DNA from 2 places in the Cupriavidus sp. 05T313 genome. Region 1 is predicted to be linked to the other one. Evidence: predicted binding sites of a transcription regulator. Region 1 holds the regulator's gene; the other holds the start of a gene.
The links. The regulator FliA, encoded in region 1, starts transcription of late flagellar genes. The targets are predictions, from matches to a motif close to CTAAAGTTTNNNNNNNNNNNGCCGNTA.
Positions count from the first base shown of each region.

Region 1 (13,109 bases):
CCGTTGCGCATGTCCAGCGCGCGCGCCAGGCCGGGAGCCGCGTCGTCCATGCCGGCCTGCACGGCCGCCTGCTTCGCGGCGGCGCCGGCAAGCTCGGGCGGAAGGCCCGCGCCGCTGGCCCGCGCAAGCTGGCGCACCATCACATCGGCAAGGCCGATGCCGCGCGAGGACATCTGCTGCGACAGCTGCTGGTCCATCATCGACATGTACAGCTTGGTCTGCTCGTTGTCGAACAAGCCATCCTGCGGCGTGGCATCGCGCATGCTCTTGAGCACCATCTGCGTGAACACCGCCTCGAACTGCCGGGCGGCGGTACGCAGCGTTTCGGGGCTGGCGCCCGTGCGCGCATTCTGCTTGAGGCCTTCGAAGCCCTGCGTGTCGAGCGCGAAGCGTTGCGAGAGATCGGCCTGGGCGGCCAGGCGGCTGCTGGACATGGTCAGATGATCTCGAGGTCGGCGCGCAGCGCACCGGCAGCGCGCATCGCCTCAAGGATGGTCTGCAGGTCGGCCGGGGTCGCGCCGAGCGCGTTCAGGCCCTTGACCACGGCGGCCAGGGAAGCGCCGGCCTTGACCATCTGCAGCGCGCCGCCCTCCTGCTTCATGTTGATCTGCGACACTGGCGCCACCACGGTCTGCCCGCCGCTGAACGGGGCCGGCTGGCTGATCACCGGCTGGGTATTGATCACCACCGACAGATTGCCGTGCGCCACGGCGCAGTCGTCCACGGTGACGGCCTGGTTCATCACGATCGAGCCGGTACGGGCATTGAGGATGACCTTGGCGGCAGCCTTGGCCCGCGTGACGTCGATATTCTCGATGCGGGCCATGAAGCCCACGCGCGCGCCTGGCGCAGCGGGCGTGCGCACCTGCACCACCCGGCCGTCCAGCGCACTGGCTACGCCGCCGCCCATCGAGCGATTGATCGCCTCGACCACACGCTCGGCCGTGCCGTAATCGGTTTCACGCAGCTCCAGGTTCAGGATGCCGCCTTCCGGCTGGAACGCCGGCACCGCGCGCTCGACGATGCCGCCGTTGGCGATCCGGCCCACCGCCAGCTGGTTGACCTGTACCTTGCTGCCGTTGGCCGACGCGCCCGCGCCACCCACCAGCATATTGCCCTGCGCGATCGCGTAGACCTGGCCGTCGGCGCCCTTGAGCGGCGTCATCAGCAGTGTGCCGCCACGCAGGCTCTTGGCATTGCCCATGGAGGACACCACCACGTCGAGCTGGCTGCCCGGCTGCGCAAACGGCGGCAGCGTGGCCGTGACCATGACCGCCGCCACATTCTTGAGCTGCATGTTCTTGCCGGCGGGCAGGGTAATGCCCAGCTGCGAGAGCATATTGGTCAAGCTCTGCGTGGTGAACGGCGTCTGCATGGTCTGGTCGCCGGTGTTATCCAGTCCCACCACGAGGCCGTAGCCCACCAGCGGGTTGTCACGCACGCCCTGGAAGGTGGCGAGATTCTTCAGCCGTTCCGCGTGCGCCGCGCTCGCGAGCAGGCCCAGCGTCAGCGCAAGGAAGAGAGCGCGGACAAAGCGGCAGCGCAAGGCAGGGAGCGAAGACAGGAACATGACGCGGTCGGTGATCAATACGGTGAAACATTGAGGAAGAAACGCTGCAGCCAGCCCATGTTCTGCGTTTCGTCGATATAGCCCTTGGCGGTGTACTCGATGCGCGCGTCCGCCACTTGCGTGGAGGGCACCGCGTTGTCACCGGTAATCGTGCGCGGGTTGACCACGCCGGAGAAGCGGATGAACTCCGCACCCTGGTTGATCGCCATCTGCTTTTCGCCGGAGACGATCAGGTTGCCGTTGGCCAGCACTTCCAGCACGGTCACGGTGATGGTGCCGTTGAATGTGTTGGTGGCGCTGGCGCCACCGCTGGCCTTGAGCGCGTTGGCACCGCTCATCGTGGCATTCTGGCTGCTGCTGAACAGGCCAGCCAGCGCCTTGGGCACCGCGTCGAACGCCAGCGCGCTGTTGGAAGTGCGGCTGGCGTTGGTGCCGGAGTTCTTGCTGGCGTTGACGTTCTCGCTGATCACGATGGTGAGGATGTCGCCCACGTTGCGCGGCCGGCGATCCTCGAACAGCGGATTGCCGGCATACGACGACTGGTAGATCGATCCGCTCGACCGCGCCAGCGCGCGCGGCTCGGCCCGTGCGGTGGTGGGAAGCTGCACCAGCGGCTCGCGCGGAACCATCGCGCAACCAGTCGCGAAGCAGCACACGGCAAGCGCGCCCAGGCGAATCAGCGAGGCCATCATGATCATCCGAGCTGGGTGAGGCGCTGCAACATCTGGTCGGACGTCTGCACGGCCTTGCTGTTGATCTCGTAAGCGCGCTGGGTCTGGATCATGCTGACCAGCTCTTCGACCACGTTGACGTTGGACGCTTCCACGTAGTTCTGCTGCAGCGTGCCGGCGCCGTTCAGGCCAGGCACGGTGGTGTTCGGTGCACCCGATGCGTCGGTCTGCACATACATGTTCTCGCCGAGGCTTTCCAGGCCGGCCGGGTTGGCGAAGGTCGCCAGTTGCAGCTGGCCGACCTGCACGTTGTTGGCCGAGCCGGGCTGCGTCACCGAGACGGTGCCGTCACGCGCCACGGTCAGCGACGTGTAGTTGGCCGGCAGGGTGATGGCAGGCTGGATCACAAAGCCGCTGGACGTCACCAGCTGGCCGTTCTGGTCGCTCTGGAACGAGCCGTCACGCGTGTAGGCGGTGGTGCCGTCGGGCAGTGCCACCTGGAAGAAGCCGTTGCCGAGGATGGCCACGTCCTTGCTGTTGCCGGTCTGCTGCGGATTGCCCTGGGTATGGATGCGCTCGGTTGCCACGGGGCGCACGCCGGTGCCCAGCTGCAGGCCGGACGGCAGGGTGGTCTGGTCCGAAGACAGCGCGCCTGGCTGGCGTACGGTCTGGTACATCAGTTCCTCGAACACGGCGCGTCCACGCTTGAAGCCGTTGGTGGAGACGTTGGCCAGGTTGTTCGAGATCACGTCCATCTGCGTCTGCTGCGCATCGAGGCCGGTCTTGGCAATCCAGAGAGAGCGGATCATGTTTGTCCTCACAAGGCCGCCGCGAGCCGCGGCGGCACATCAATTCAATTTCAGTTGGTCGAGAGCAGCTGGTTGGAGCGCTGTTCGTTGGAATCCGCGCTCTGGATCATCTTCATCTGCATCTCGAAGCGGCGGGCGTTGGCGATCATGTCGACCATCGACTCGACCGGATTGACGTTGCTGCCCTCGATCGCGCCGGCAATGACGCGGATGTTGGCATCGACCTGCAGCGGCTGCGCGCCGGGGCGCAGGCGGAACAGGCCATCGTCGCCACGGGCGATGGAATCGGGCGGCGGATTCACCAGGCGCAGCTTGCCGATCTGGGCCAGGCCGGCGGAGGTTTCCCCGGGGCCGCGCGCCGTGATCGTGCCGTCGCTGCCGATGCTGACCGCCGCACCCGGCGGCACCGCGATCGGGCCACCGTCGCCCATCACCTGCAGGCCGGTGCTGGTCTGCAGTTGCCCGTCCGCCGACACCTGCAGCGAGCCCGCGCGGGTGTAGGCTTCGCTACCGTCCGGTGCCTGCACCGTCAGCCAGCCGTTGCCCTGCAGCGCCACGTCCAGCGGACGCTCGGTGTAGGTCAGCGGACCGGCCTTGAGGTCGGCGCCGGGCGTGGAGGCCAGCGCGAAGGCGCGCGTCGGCGACGCCTGCCCCACCACCGGCACCGCGCGGAACATATTGACCTGTGCCCGGAAGCCGGGGGTCGACGTGTTGGCCAGGTTGTTGGACACCGCGGCCTGCTGGTCGAGCGTCTGCTTGGCGCCCGACAGGGCGGTATAGATCATGCGGTCCATGGCGTCCCTTTAACTCCCGCTCGTCCGGTTCGTCCGGCCTATCCTGCCGACGCTGCGCATTACAGGTTGACCAGGGTCTGCATGACCGTGTCCTGCGCCTTGATGGTCTGCGCGTTGGCCTGGTAGTTGCGCTGCGCCACGATCAGGCTGACGAGCTGGCCCGACAAGTCCACGTTGGAAGCTTCCACCGCGTTGGACTTGAGCTGGCCGAGGCTGCCGCCAGGCGCGGCGATCACCGCCTGACCCGACGCGCCCGTCTCGGACCACACATTGTTGCCTTCGGGCTTCAGGCCCTGCGTGTTGCCGAAGCCGGCCATCACGACCTGGCCCAGCGACTGCTTTTGCTGGTTCGAATAGCTGCCGAGGATCGTGCCGTCCGGCTGGATCGCGAAGCCGAGCAGGCTGCCGGCGGTATAGCCGTTCTGGACAGGCGGTTTGGTATCGCTGGCGCCGGCGAACTGCGTGGTGCCGGTCAGGTCCATCGCGATGGCCAGCGGAGCCGCGCCGTTGGAAGCCGCAATATTGATGGTGGTGGTAGCACCTGCGCCCGGTACCTGCAGCGTGCCCTTCGAGTCGAACTTCAGCGTGATCGGCGCGCCGACGACATTGCCCGCCGCATCGGTCAGGTTCATCGTCCAGTCGGTGCCACCGCCACCGGCTGCCGGGAACGTGCCCGCGCCGGGGGTACCCGTGGAGAAGTACGCCGTCAGCTGCCTGGCGTTGCCCAGCGAGTCGTACACCGTAACGCCGGAGCTGTAGTTGTACATATTGGACGTAGGCAGCGCCGCCGGCGTGCTGGCGAATGCCGCTCCCGGTACCTTGCTGCCGGAATCCAGGTTGAAGGAAACGCCCAGCGTGGTCGTAGCCTTGGCCGCCATCGTGGTGTTCGGCACGACCAGGGGTTGCGGCTGCACCGCACCGCCGCCGGTCGCGCCTGCCGGATAGCCGCTCAGTTGAAGGCCCTGCGCATTGGTGATGCGGCCGTCTTGCTGGCGCTGGAACTGGCCATTGCGCGAGTAAAAGACTGAGCCCGACGAGTCGGTCAGGCGGAAAAAGCCATTGCCGTTGGTAATCGCCACATCGAGCGCGCTGCCGCTCGATTCGATATTGCCCTGGTTGAATGACTGCACCACCGAGTTCACTGTGGTACCGAGGCCAATCTTGGTACCGGCATACACGTCGGCGAACTGGGCCGTCGATTGCTTGTAGCCGACGGTGTTGGCGTTGGCGATGTTATTGCCGATGACGTCCAGATTCGATGCGGCGGCGTTGATGCCGCTTACCCCTTGACCGAAACCCATGATATTCCCCTAGTTAGCTGATTCGCTGATGTCTTAAAGAATGCGGCGAACGTCGTCGACCGACGCGGTGCGGTCATTGCCGATATCGACGAGCACACCGGTGGAGTCACCGCTGATGCTGTTGACCTTGCCGTACACCAGCGCCACCGGCGTGACATCCTTGCCGTTGGCGGTGGCGGTCACCTTGAAGCTGTAGTCGCCGTCCGCTACCGCGACGCCCGCGTCGTTCTTGCCGTCCCAGGCGATGTCGTGCACGCCGGCAACCTGGCCCTTCATGTCGATGGTGCGCACGGTGTTGCCGTCCTTGTCGAGCACCTGCACGGTGACCGCATCCGCGGTCGCGGGCAGGTCGACACCGATCTTGCCCGGCACGCCGCCCGCCACCGACGTGGCGCTGCCCGGCACCATTACCGTCTTGCCGATCAGTGCCGCGGAGTCCATGGCGCGGCTGGCGCTGACCTGGCCCAGCAGCGTATTCAGCGTGGCGTTCATGGTCTGCATGCCGCTCACCGTGCTGATCTGCGCCAGCTGCGTGGTCAGCTGCGAGTTGTCCATCGGGTTGAGCGGGTCCTGGTTGTTCATCTGGGTGACCAGCATCTTCAGGAAGTTGTTCTGCAGGTCGGCCGCGCTCGCGCTTCCGCTTTGCAGCGTATTGGCAATCCCGGCGGCGCTGGTGTTGTTGCTTGTGGCGGAGGTCGTAGTCATTGCGTATCCCGGTTTACTGACCGATGGTCAGTGTCTTGAGCATCATGTTCTTGGCGGTGTTGAGGACTTCCACGTTGGCCTGGTAGGAACGCGAGGCCGAGATCATGTTGACCATCTCCTCCACCGGGTTGACGTTTGGCATCGTCACGTAGCCGTCGGCGTTCGCCAGCGGATGCGTGGGGTTGTGGACCATGCGCGGCGGCGACGGATCCTCCATCACGCCCTCCACCTGCACGCCCCCGATGTCGCTCTGGCCTGGTGTCGCGGCCAGGCCGAACACCACTTGCTTGGCGCGGTAAGGCTGGCCATTGGGGCCAACGGCGCTGTCGGCGTTGGCGAGGTTGGAGGCGGTCACGTTCAGGCGCTGCGACTGCGCAGCCATGGCCGAACCGGTGACTTCGAAGATGTTCATGGCTGGCATGGTGCGCTCACTGCTGGATGGCTGACAGCATGGTCTTGATCTTGGCGCTCATCACGGTGAGCCCGGATTCGAAATGCACCGCGTTGTCGGCAAAGGCGACGCGTTCGGTATCCATTTCGACCGTATTGCCATCGATACTCGACTGCATCGGGATGCGGTACTCGAGGTTCCTCTCGTCGATCCCCGACGCCGACGCCTGGCCCGGCAAATGCCGCACCGACGTGGTGGACAGCGAAACGCCTTCGGCGCGCTTGCCCCGCTCGACGCTCTGCGCCAGCGTGCTGGAGAAATCAAAGTCGCGCGCCTTGTAGCCGGGTGTATCGGCGTGCGCGATATTGGAGGCAATCACTGATTGCCTCTGGGTCCGCAAGCTCAGCGCTTCTTGCTGGAAGCGCAATGCCGCATCGAGTCTGTCAATCATGTCTGTGTCTCGCTGAAGGGGAGAGCGATGAAGGTCGACCTTTTCAGGTGTGTCATCTTAGGGGCGGCCCCGCCATGCCAATCGCACGAATAGGGCAAAGAAACCTGCGTATTTCGACCCGAGCAAGATTGCAGGGCTGCCTACAATGGGACCCGTTGTCACGCACGTGGCGCCCGCTCCCGCGGCGCGCCCCACGTCGTTTTCTTGCCGGGATACACACATGAACACTCGTTTCCGGGCCGCCGCGGCGCGCGCCCTGCTCTGCGTGCTCGCCGCCAGCGGCACGCTGCCCGGCGGCGCCGGCGCGGCACCGCCCTCGCCTTTTACCGAAGACCCGGTGCGTACCGCGGTCGAGCAGTTCCTTGAACGCCAGACCGCCGGCCTGCCAGGCAAGGCCAACATCCAGGTGGTGCCGCCTTCGGGCGGGCGCGCGCCGGATTGCCCGCTTCCCGAACCCTTCCTGCCGCCAGGCGCGTCGCCCTGGGGTCGCGTCTCCGTGGGCGTGCGCTGCGCGGGCGAGCGTCCGTGGACGCGCTATGTCCAGGCGCGCGTGTCGGTGGTTGCCGACTACTATGTGGCCGCGCGCAACCTCATGCCCGGCGAACCCGTCGACGCGGCCGACATGGAAGTCCGCCAGGGCGACCTGGCCTCGCTGCCGCGCGCGGTGGTGACCGATCCCGTGCAAGTGACCGGCGCGGTGGCGGCGAACCGCATCGCCGCGGGCTCGCCGTTGCGGATGGATCTGCTGAAGAAGGCCATTGCCGTACGGCAGGGGCAGAACGTGACCGTGGTGGTGGAAGGCGAATCGTTCCAGCTCAGCAGCGAAGGCAAGGTGATGGCCGACGCGCCGGTGGGCAACAACGTGCAGGTGCGGCTAAAGAACGGTCAGGTAGTCAATGCGCTGGTGCGCAGCGGCGACACGGTGGTGCTGCAACAATAGGGGAACGCGGCAAGCGTGGCCCATGGGGTTACGCAACCGTCTCATGAGACAATGGCGCGCAGGCTCAGGGCCGGGAAAGCGGGGCTTTCCGACGCCATTTCACCCTAAAGTTTTGCCTGAGCCATCCGATAAGCCAAAGGTACCCAGCAAGGAATTACCGTGAAGATCAATCAGACCACCTCGTCGAGGGCGGGCGACGCCATCGACGGCGCCACGCGCAGCGTGGCCGGCGCCCCCGGGCCGACCACGGCCCCGGATACGTCCAGCGTGCGCGTCAGCCCCCTGTCGGCCCAGGTGCGCGAGATCGGCGCCCGCCTGGTAGAAGATCGTGACGACGATATCGATACCGCCAAGGTCGAGAAAATCCGCCAGGCCATCGCCGAAGGCCGGATCAGGATCGACCCCAGCAAGATCGCCGACGGCCTGCTCGCGTCCCTGCGTGAGCTGAACGGCGGCGCCTGATCCCCCTGCTGCGCGGCCATTTGTTTAGCCAACCCATACCCAAGATAGGCACGCCATGAGCCAGTCCCTGATCCAGAACCTGCGCCGCGAAACCGAGCTGGCGCAGGAATTCGCCGCCGTGCTCGGCGAGGAAAGAACCATGATCAAGGCCGGCGACTACCAGGCCCTGGCCGGGTTGCTGGAACGCAAGGTCGAACTTGCCGGCTTGCTGAGTGCCTTGACGCGCACCCGCGAGGCACAGATGGGGGCTTTGGGCATTCGCACCGGCGCGGGCGGACAATTGTTCGGGCGGCAGATCGATGCGGGCGTTGAAGCCGCATGGCGGACGCTGGTGTTTGCCGCGCGCAGTGCGCGCGATGCCAATGCGCTCAATTCCGCCGTGGTGGACGCGCATCTTGAATTCACCGAAGAAGCGATCCTGGCGCTGCGTCAGCGTGGCGACAATGCGACGCTCTACGGGAAGGACGGACGGACGCAGACTGGGCCGCAAGGGGTCAGCCTGGCCAGCGGCTGATGGTTTCCGGATCTTGATTCCGGATCCGACCTGGACTGCCACTGGTTAGTCCGCAACATCAAGAAGCGGTTCTCGGGGCCACCCGGATCAAAGGCCGCTTGGCAACAGAAGGCGACAGCGCATCCCCCTCAGGCCACCCCGGGCAGTGAGGTGAAACCACCTTTGACGTTCACCGGCAGGTATCAACGCTCGGCGAGCAGCAACCGTGCTGCGCGAAGCGAGTCAATGCGCCAATCAGCGGCGTACCTTCGAGATCCCCGATATACAAGCCCGGGCCTTGCGCACCGAACACCGGATTGCTCCAGCGCAACATTGGACAACAGCGCCCCCGTCAAACCCCGAAGGCTCTAAGGCTCGAAACCGTGAAGGAATTGCAAGAAGAAGCGATGCCGCCAGAACCACGATCGGTGTAGCCGTGGGGAGCGCCCGAGGGGCGGGCCACACCCCAACGCGATGCGAAGCGAGCCGTCAAGGTTTACCAGGCCGTATGGGGCGCCTCGGGATCCGGCGAAAAGAGCGGAAAAGAGGTACCCATGTTTGAGTATCGCCTTAAGGCGATGCGAGTTTGGGTCCCGGCCGCTCTTTTCGCCGGATCCCGAGGGGGTGTCGCCCCATCCGGCGCGCTTCTTTGCCTACTTTCTTGGCAAGACAAGAAAGTAGGTCGCCCCCCGCAGGGGGTAAAACCGCCTTTGACTTTAAGCCTTTGACGTTAAGCTTTTGAATTTATGTTTTTATAACCCACCGCCGCCAGCAACAGCAACATCACCTAAAACTAACCGTAACCTGATTCGACTGCCCCAACAATACCGGCATCAGCGCCCCCCGCCCAGGCACCTGAAACGCAAACACAAACCCCTTGGCCGCATCATCCCCGCTAAACGCCTCGGTAAGCCCCTCCGCCCCCGGCAACAACACACAACGCTGCGCATTGCACAAATAAGCCTGCAGCTCATTGGGCGGCGTACTAGCAAAACTATATCGCCACCGCACGGTAGTAATAGCCCCCTCCGCCTGCGGCAAGTAACCGGTAGGCAAGATCGGCGGCGACACCGTACGCAACCCTTTGCCATGCAGCGCAGGCCCGTTCACGGAAGCCGACCAGGAATGCAGCGGCCCGGCGGGCGCGGCCCAGGCCGCGCAGCAGGCCGCGGCCAGCACCGCAGCGCCAAGACGATGGCACCAGCCCCTCATAGCAAGCCGCGCAGCTGCGAACGAAGCCGCGTAATAGCCTGGCTGCGAATCTGGCAGACCCGCGACTCCGTCACCTCCAGCACCGCCCCGATCTCACGCAAATTGAGCTCCTGGTCGTAGCACARCGACAGCACCAGCTTTTCCCGCTCSGGCAGCYKSTCGATGGCRCGGATCAGCGCYTCGCGCATGCCGCTTTCCATCAGCACAGTGAGCGGGTTGCCATCGTCGCTGACGCTCAGGTGCCGGTCCAGGAAGTCCTCTTCGCCGGAGCGCTCGAAGTCCTCGTAGTGCAGCAGCTGGCAGCCATAGACTTCATTGAGCAGTGTCTGGTATTCGTCGAGCGGCAGCTCAAGCTCCTGCGCCACTTCGGAGTCGAGCGGCGCGCGGCCCAGCGTTTGCTCCAGGCCGCGCACGGTGCGTTCGATGCGCCGGGTGAACTGGCGCAGGCTGCGCGACTGCCAGTCATTGGCGCGCACCTCGTCAAGCATGGCGCCGCGGATGCGCTGGCTGGCATAGGTCTCGAAACGCGCACCGTGGGTGTCCTCGTAACGCTTGGCGGCATCGAGCAAGCCGATCATGCCAGCCTGGATCAAGTCATCGAGCTGCACGCTGGCAGGCAGCTTGGCTGCCAGTTGCAGGGCGATACGACGCACCAGCGAGGCATGCGCCGTCACGGTGTCGGTCTGTTCGAGCTTTCCCTGAATCGTGTACATGGTGGAATTCTCGTGAGTCCTGGCTGCAGGCCCAGGCGTTTAAGCCAGGGCCGGGGCTGACGGCGCCAGCGGCGCCGTCGGGGTTGAACGGGAATCGGTGGACAAGGGCCAGTTGGCAATGCCCGTGGCGATGCGGCGTAGCGCGGCGGTAGCGGGCGCCGCGGGAAAGGCCTCCACCACGCAGCGGCCTAGTGCCACGCTGCGTTCCACCAGCGGGTCGTACGGCAGGCTGCCGGCGGGGCTCGCCTCGACGCCGAGATACTGGCTGGCGGTGCGCGCCAGGTTGCCCAGCACGGCACTCGCGGCGGCATCGCTGGCGGCGGCGTTGATCACCAGGTGGAAGCGCCGGCAGGCGTACAGGTGATTGAGCCGCTTGATGCAGGCATAGGCGGCCTTGATCGAGGCCGGCTCCGCGCGCAGCACCACAACGAGGTTGTGCGCCGTGCCGGCTACCTGCGACAAGCCGCCGTCCGCGTCGCTGCGGGCATCGGTGAGCACAGTGCGAAAGCCATTCAGCGCCTGCAGCCCGCCACCGGCCTGCGGACTGCCGGGCAACACCGCGATGGTGCCGGCCGGGCGCTTGCCCAGCGCGGCTTCCAGCGTCACGGCGCCGCCCAGCACGGCGGCCAGGGTGCCTTCCGGCATGGCGCCGGCAAGGCGGGTCGCGCGGGCGCCGAAGCGGTCTTCATCGATGAGCAGGACGCGCTCGCCTTGCATGGCGAGTGCGTTGGCCAGCCCCAGGGCCACCGTGGTGGCGCCGGCACCGGCATCGCTCGCGACCACCGCGATGCGGCGCGTGGCGCGGGGCGCCAGCATGCGCCGCAAGCTTTCCGCCTGGTCGGAGGCGAGTGAAGTCACGTCTTATTCTCCCTGCGTCAGCGTTTGCAACACGCGGCTGCCGTTCATGCTCGCTTCGAGCAGGCCGGCGGCGTCGCCGGGATGAAAGGCCTCCTGCGGCGCTTCGTGGGTGGCGGACGGCGTGGCGCGGCCACCTCGGCCGGGGTAGTTCTCCAGCACGTCGAGCAAGGCCAGCAAACGGCCGAGGCCTTCCACCAGCACGGCGGCGGCCGGCATCTGGCGGGCGGGCGCGCGGCCGGTCAGCCGCGCCAGGAACGCGGCGGCGCTATCGTCGCACGCTTGCTCCAGCCGCAGCGCGGCTACCGCCATCTGCAGGGCGAGCAGACGCGCGCAGGCTTGCGCTTCGGCCAGCGAGGATTCGTTGCCGCCTGCCTGCCCGCCCTGCCCCAGGTGATCCATTGCGTGGCGCAGCGTGCGAAGTTGCGCTTCGCCGGCTTCAGCCCAGCGGGCCCAGCGGGCCAGTTGCACGCCCTCGGCCGACAACGCCGGGTCGCACAGCAGGTAGTGAACCGCTAGCGTCTGGCCGTTCTCGCGATCGACCACGCGCGACACCAGCAGGCCGGCCTCGATGCCGCTCTCGGCGGCGCCGCGCGTGCCACGTGCCTGGCCCTCAAGCACGCGCACCGGCGTTTGCGCGATCCACTGCACGGCGTCGCGGCCGCGATAGTCCATATCTTCCACCGCGTGGAAGGTCAGCGTTTCGGCCAGCGCATCGAGCTTGACGGCCGCGCCACCGCTGACCACGCGCGTGGTCTTGCGCGCGGTGGCAAGCCAGCGCTCGCCGGCTTGCTGCCAGCGCGCCAGCGTGGCGGCGGCGGGCATGGCATCCAGCAGATTGACCACGGTACGGGCGGCGGCGATGGCGGCGCACAGGGTGGCAGCGTCGGCTTCCCATCCGCCTTGCCCGGCTTGCAGCGCCGGGCCGGTGCGGCCGGCGGGCGCGGCGGCGGCCGCCAGCGGCAGGCCGTCGCGGTCAGCCAGCCAGAGCGTGTGTTGCCAGGGGCGCGGCGCGCGGCGCCCTGCCACCGGCGCGGCGACCGTGGCGCTGAGCGAAAGCACGAAACGATCGCAATGGCGGCTCAGGTCGCGGCAGGCGGCTTCGCGCACCTGCTGCGCCATCAGGCGCGGCGAGGGCGCGTTCTCGGTGCGCTGCTGCCAGAGCGAGCGGACCAGCTCGAAGCTGTAGCTGCCAGCGTTCAGCTGCTGGACGCAATCGCCCACCGCGTTGGCGTTGTCGGTCAGCGAGCGCAGCATGCCGTCGGCGCCGCCGGCGCTGGTCGCGCGGGTGGCGTCGCCATCGTCCTGCGCGGGCATGGCACGGCGCGCGGCTTCCGCGTCGGCGAATACGGAGCCGCGGCGCGGCGTCTGGAACGCGCGCTCGACCAGCGACACGCCGTTGGCGAGTTCAAGGTGCTCGGGCACGCGCTGGCCGGTGGAGGCGTAGTAGACCGGCAGGCGGTGCCGGATCACCACGTCGAGCACGGAGCCCAGGTGCGTGGCTTCATCCAGCTTGCTGACGATACAGCCGTCGATGCCGCCGTCGGGCGTGGCATCGTGGCGGTAGGCGTGCACGACTTCGTTGAGGGTGTCGCCGTGGCTGGCGCCGTTGAGCAACAGGATGCGCTGCACCGGCGCCTGCACGCCGGCCAGCATGGCGATCTGCTCCGACAGGTTGCGGTCGCGCTGACTCATGCCGACGGTGTCGATGATCACCAGGTGCTTATCGGTCAGCGCCGCCA
Region 1 covers NZ_JBFTLX010000046.1:10,177-23,285, reverse strand. The annotation lists gene flgJ (flagellar assembly peptidoglycan hydrolase FlgJ) at 1-434, opposite strand, end outside; gene AC1DKD_RS13125 (flagellar basal body P-ring protein FlgI) at 437-1,570, opposite strand; gene flgH (flagellar basal body L-ring protein FlgH) at 1,585-2,268, opposite strand; gene flgG (flagellar basal-body rod protein FlgG) at 2,265-3,050, opposite strand; gene flgF (flagellar basal-body rod protein FlgF) at 3,101-3,844, opposite strand; gene flgE (flagellar hook protein FlgE) at 3,904-5,145, opposite strand; gene AC1DKD_RS13100 (flagellar hook assembly protein FlgD) at 5,179-5,850, opposite strand; gene flgC (flagellar basal body rod protein FlgC) at 5,864-6,271, opposite strand; gene flgB (flagellar basal body rod protein FlgB) at 6,279-6,692, opposite strand; gene flgA (flagellar basal body P-ring formation chaperone FlgA) at 6,913-7,632, shown strand; gene flgM (flagellar biosynthesis anti-sigma factor FlgM) at 7,792-8,094, shown strand; gene AC1DKD_RS13075 (flagella synthesis protein FlgN) at 8,150-8,608, shown strand; gene AC1DKD_RS13070 (flagellar protein FlhE) at 9,371-9,799, opposite strand; gene AC1DKD_RS13065 (RNA polymerase sigma factor FliA) at 9,796-10,512, opposite strand; gene AC1DKD_RS13060 (MinD/ParA family ATP-binding protein) at 10,552-11,370, opposite strand; gene flhF (flagellar biosynthesis protein FlhF) at 11,374-13,109, opposite strand, start outside.

Region 2 (4,179 bases), on a different contig from region 1:
AGTGTCGATGATGGTCCGGGACAACGCCAGTTCCCGCCGCCGCGTACGGTCGAGCAGGTTTTCCAGCAGGTGCGTGGTTTCGGTCAGGGCGGCGAAGCCGAAGGTAGCTGCGCCGCCCTTGATAGAGTGGGCTGCGCGAAAAATCGCATTCAGCTCTTCCGCATCGGGGGATTCGAGATCCAGCCCGAGCAGTAGCTGCTCCATTTCCACGAGGAGCTCTTCAGCCTCTTCGAAGAAGGTCTGGTAGAACTGTGTGATATCGATATCGACAGACATAACCGTCCTGGCTCACTGAAATTCGCTGCGAAGCCCGCTGCCTGCATGGCAAGCGGTCTTCATTGAACACTGCCCGGCTTGGCCGGGGCCGCGGCGGCGTTGCCCTGCGCAGTCGCCGCCGATGCGGCCGGCGCTGCGGGGGCGGAGGCGGCCGCCAGGCCTGCCTGCACTTCCTGGCCGGCTGCGCCGGCCTTTGCCGCCACCGAAACATCGGCGGCGCTGGCATTCTCTGCCTCGATCCGGGACTGCGCGCGCTGGTTCAGCACCACGATGCTGATGCGGCGGTTGACCGGTGCCATCTCGTCCTTCTTGTCGAGCGGCATGGTCGCGGCCAGGCCGATCACGCGCAGCACCTTGCCTTCGTTCATGCCGCCGGCGATCAACTCGCGCCGCGAGGCATTGGAGCGGTCGGAGGACAGTTCCCAGTTGCTGTACGTGCGTTCGCCGTTGGAGTAGTTGGCGGCGTCCGTATGGCCCGACAGGCTGACCTTGTTTGGCATTTCGTTGAGCACCGGGCCGATCTCGCGCAGGATGGTGCGCATATACGGCTCGACCGCGGCGCTGCCGGTGCGGAACATCGGCCGGTTCTGCGTGTCCAGGATCTGGATGCGCAGACCTTCGCTGGTGATGTCGAGCAGCAGTTGTGGGCGGAACTGGCGCAGCACCGGGTTATTCTCGATGATCTGCTCGAGCCGGTTCTTGAGCGCGCGCAGACGCTCGCTTTCCTGGCGCTCCTTGGCCTTCTGCACGGCATCGTCGGGGGTCTTCCTGACTTCCGCGTCCTGGCGGGTGATATCGAGGCCACCACCCGGGATCACGCTGGAGGACAGGCTGCTCTTGTTGCCGCCCGCAAGCGCCACCTTCAGCGGCGTGCGAAAGTACTCCGCCAACTGCTGCAGATCCTTGGGGGTCTGTGCCTTCAGCAACCAAAGCACCAGGAACAGCGCCATCATCGCGGTCATGAAGTCCGCGTACGCGATCTTCCATGAACCGCCATGATGCGCGGCAGCGCTTTTCTTGACGCGTTTGACGACTATGGGATGCGAACCGTGCTCACTGCTCATCGCTGCCGCTCCTCTACGTCAGGTAATGCTCTTGACTTCGCGGACGTGGTCGTCCAGCTCGAGGAAGGATGGACGCTCAGTCGAGTACAGCACCTTGCGGCCGAATTCCACGGCCACCAGCGGCGCATACCCGTTGAGCGAGGCGAGCAGCGTGACCTTGATGCACTCGTACATCTTCACGCTCTCGTCCACCTGGTGCTCGATACGCGCGGCCAGCGGCGAAACGAAACCATAGGCCAGCAAGATGCCGAGGAAGGTGCCGACCATTGCGTGCGCAATCAGCGCACCGAGTTCAGCCGGCGGCAGGTCCGCCGAGGCAAGGGCATGCACCACGCCCATCACGGCGGCGACGATGCCGAAGGCCGGCAGGCCGTCGCCGACGCGGTGCAGCGCGTGCGCCGGCACCTCGGCCTCGTGGCGGAAGGTCTCGATCTCGTGGTCCATCAGGGCCTCGATCTCGAAGGCATTCATATTGCCGTTGACCATCATGCGCAGGTAGTCGGTCAGGAACTCCATCATTCCCGGATCGGCGAGGATGCGCGGATACTGGCTGAACACGCTGCTGGCCGCCGGATCCGCGATTTCCTTTTCCAGGAACAGAATGCCTTCGCGGCGGGCCTTGGACAGCAGGACGTAAAGCAGCGCCATCACTTCCATGTACAGCGCCTTGCTGTACTTGCTGCTGCGGAACAGCGTCGGCAGCGCATGCATGGTGGCCTTGATTGCCTTGCCGTTGTTGGAGCTGATAAACGCGCCGACTGCCGCGCCACCGATGATGACAAGCTCTGCCGGTTGATAAAGCGCGCCCATATGGCCGCCGGTCATGGCGTATCCGCCAAGCACCGCCGCCATTACGACAACAAAGCCAATTACAACTAGCACGATTGATTCCCCGTCAGAAAAACACGCGTCAGGCACGCACAAGGGTCGCCCTCCGGGAGAAGCGGATTTACCGCTCGTCCCGGCAAGACTCACCAACCACGCAAACCGCCCTCGGACCCGAGACCCAGTGACCTGAAGGCCCAGTGATCTGGAGTCCTGAAGCCTTGCAGTCTTATGACTTAACGACGCAAGACGGCAAGACTTGAAGACTTATTGACCCGGCATCGATGATCTTCCAACGCGGGGACCGGCGATCCGGCGAATAAGCCTGGGTTTCCTCCCGAGTTCCCGCGAAGGCCTTGCCTGAGCGTTGGTAAGCTTGGCAGGCTGCCACGGGAATGCGCGTGGATGCTGGGTACTTCCGGCATCCGCGGCGCACGGCGACAGGATTCCCAACGGCAGCCCGGGCATGTGCCCGGACTATCCGCTTGGTAACGTCTCGTCCAAATCGCTTCAGTCAGGCAACAACTTGCGCGGGAGCGACGTTCTTCGAGAGCTTCTTCGCCTTGCCGGCACGTGAGGGCGGTCGGCACAGGCTGCAAACGAAATTCGCATGCGGCTCGTACGCGTGTGTAACGAACTGCCCGCCGCAGCACGTGCAGCTGGAAAGCTGCAGCATGTTGCTCTCGAAAAACCGTACTAACGTCCAGGCACGGGTGAAACTTAAGACAATTTCGCTTTCGAGCAGCGATACGTGCTCAAGATAGAGCCGATAGCTCGCCACCACGGCGCGGATGCCCACCGTCTCGCCTTGCTGGACCATGAACTGATAGGCCGAGAAGAACAGCGAGGAATGGATGTTTGGCAACCAGGTGGTGAACCAGTCGGTCGAGAAGGGGAGCATGCCCTTGGGCGGCGAGGCGCCGCGCAGCTCCTTGTAGAGGCGGATCAATCGATCGCGCGAGAGCGTGGTCTCGGCTTCGAGCACCTGCAGGCGCGCCCCCAGGCCGATCAGCTCGATGGCGAGCTGGGTCTGGTTGGCGTCCTGCAAGACGCTCTTGCGATTGGGAACCGGAGTGGCCGTGGTACTCCGGACTGACGGGGCCTGAAGGAGCGCGGTCAATTGAGCGACTCCACGGGCTGCCGTGCGAGCAGGATCGCAGCATGGATCTGCTGCATATCATGGCTCTTGGCCGTATGGGTGAGTGTCGACAGCAAGGCATGGTCGTCGAACCGGAAACGGCACAGGACCATGTTTGATGCTGCCAGTTTGACCAACTGGGCCGGTGTCAACTTGGCGAGAATGTCGGCAATTTCCTTGCTGACGCCAAGCCTGAACATGGCTTCCAGATGATTTTCTCGCACCAGGCGTTGCGCGAGCAGCAGATAGGCGAGATTGACCTCCCTGATCTCCTGGAGAACTTCACTGCTTTCCAATTTTTCCCCGCTACCAAAAACCCTTCGACCGCTTGTCCGGCGCTTACCCGCAGCCGAAGGCTGAAGGCGACCAGATCGTTTGAGTGCGTGTTCGACGGGTACTGCGTACGACTAAGGAACTGCGCTTGGTCAGACTTATCCGAAACGTTACAAGTGTTACAGAGTGTAAGTGTGACTGTGAGAGTTATATCGGCAATTCAACCGGACTGCCAATCCCCTCTAACGTTGGGGTACAGCAATGTCGCACGAAACATACATGGGAGACGAAGTTTGTAACAAGTCACGCCTTTGTAATGTGATTTGCATCAAAACTGTTACGCGTATGTAACAGATTAAAGACTCTAAATCTGCCTCTTGGATCACCCCAGCCAGAAGTGCACTAATCACATTCCACTATTGACGAAAGGGACGTCACTGCACTAGCACGCGGCGCAGCCATGCGGCGACCCTTGCTAGCAGGTCATTGGGCTCCTCGCTGAACAGGTGCGGACAGGTTTGCTCCACCTGCTCCATGACGCGCGCTGCCTCTTCGGCACTCACGGTGCCATAGTCCATGGCCAGCCCCACCACCGCTCGCAAC
Region 2 covers NZ_JBFTLX010000360.1:229-4,407, forward strand. The annotation lists partial or broken gene AC1DKD_RS38680 (Hpt domain-containing protein) at 1-276, opposite strand, end outside; gene motB (flagellar motor protein MotB) at 336-1,340, opposite strand; gene motA (flagellar motor stator protein MotA) at 1,359-2,222, opposite strand; gene flhC (flagellar transcriptional regulator FlhC) at 2,680-3,285, opposite strand; gene flhD (flagellar transcriptional regulator FlhD) at 3,282-3,599, opposite strand; gene AC1DKD_RS38705 (DUF4088 family protein) at 4,011-4,179, opposite strand, start outside.
Region 2: a site for FliA is predicted at 2,403-2,429, ahead of motA (flagellar motor stator protein MotA). Genes of this name have one in related genera too.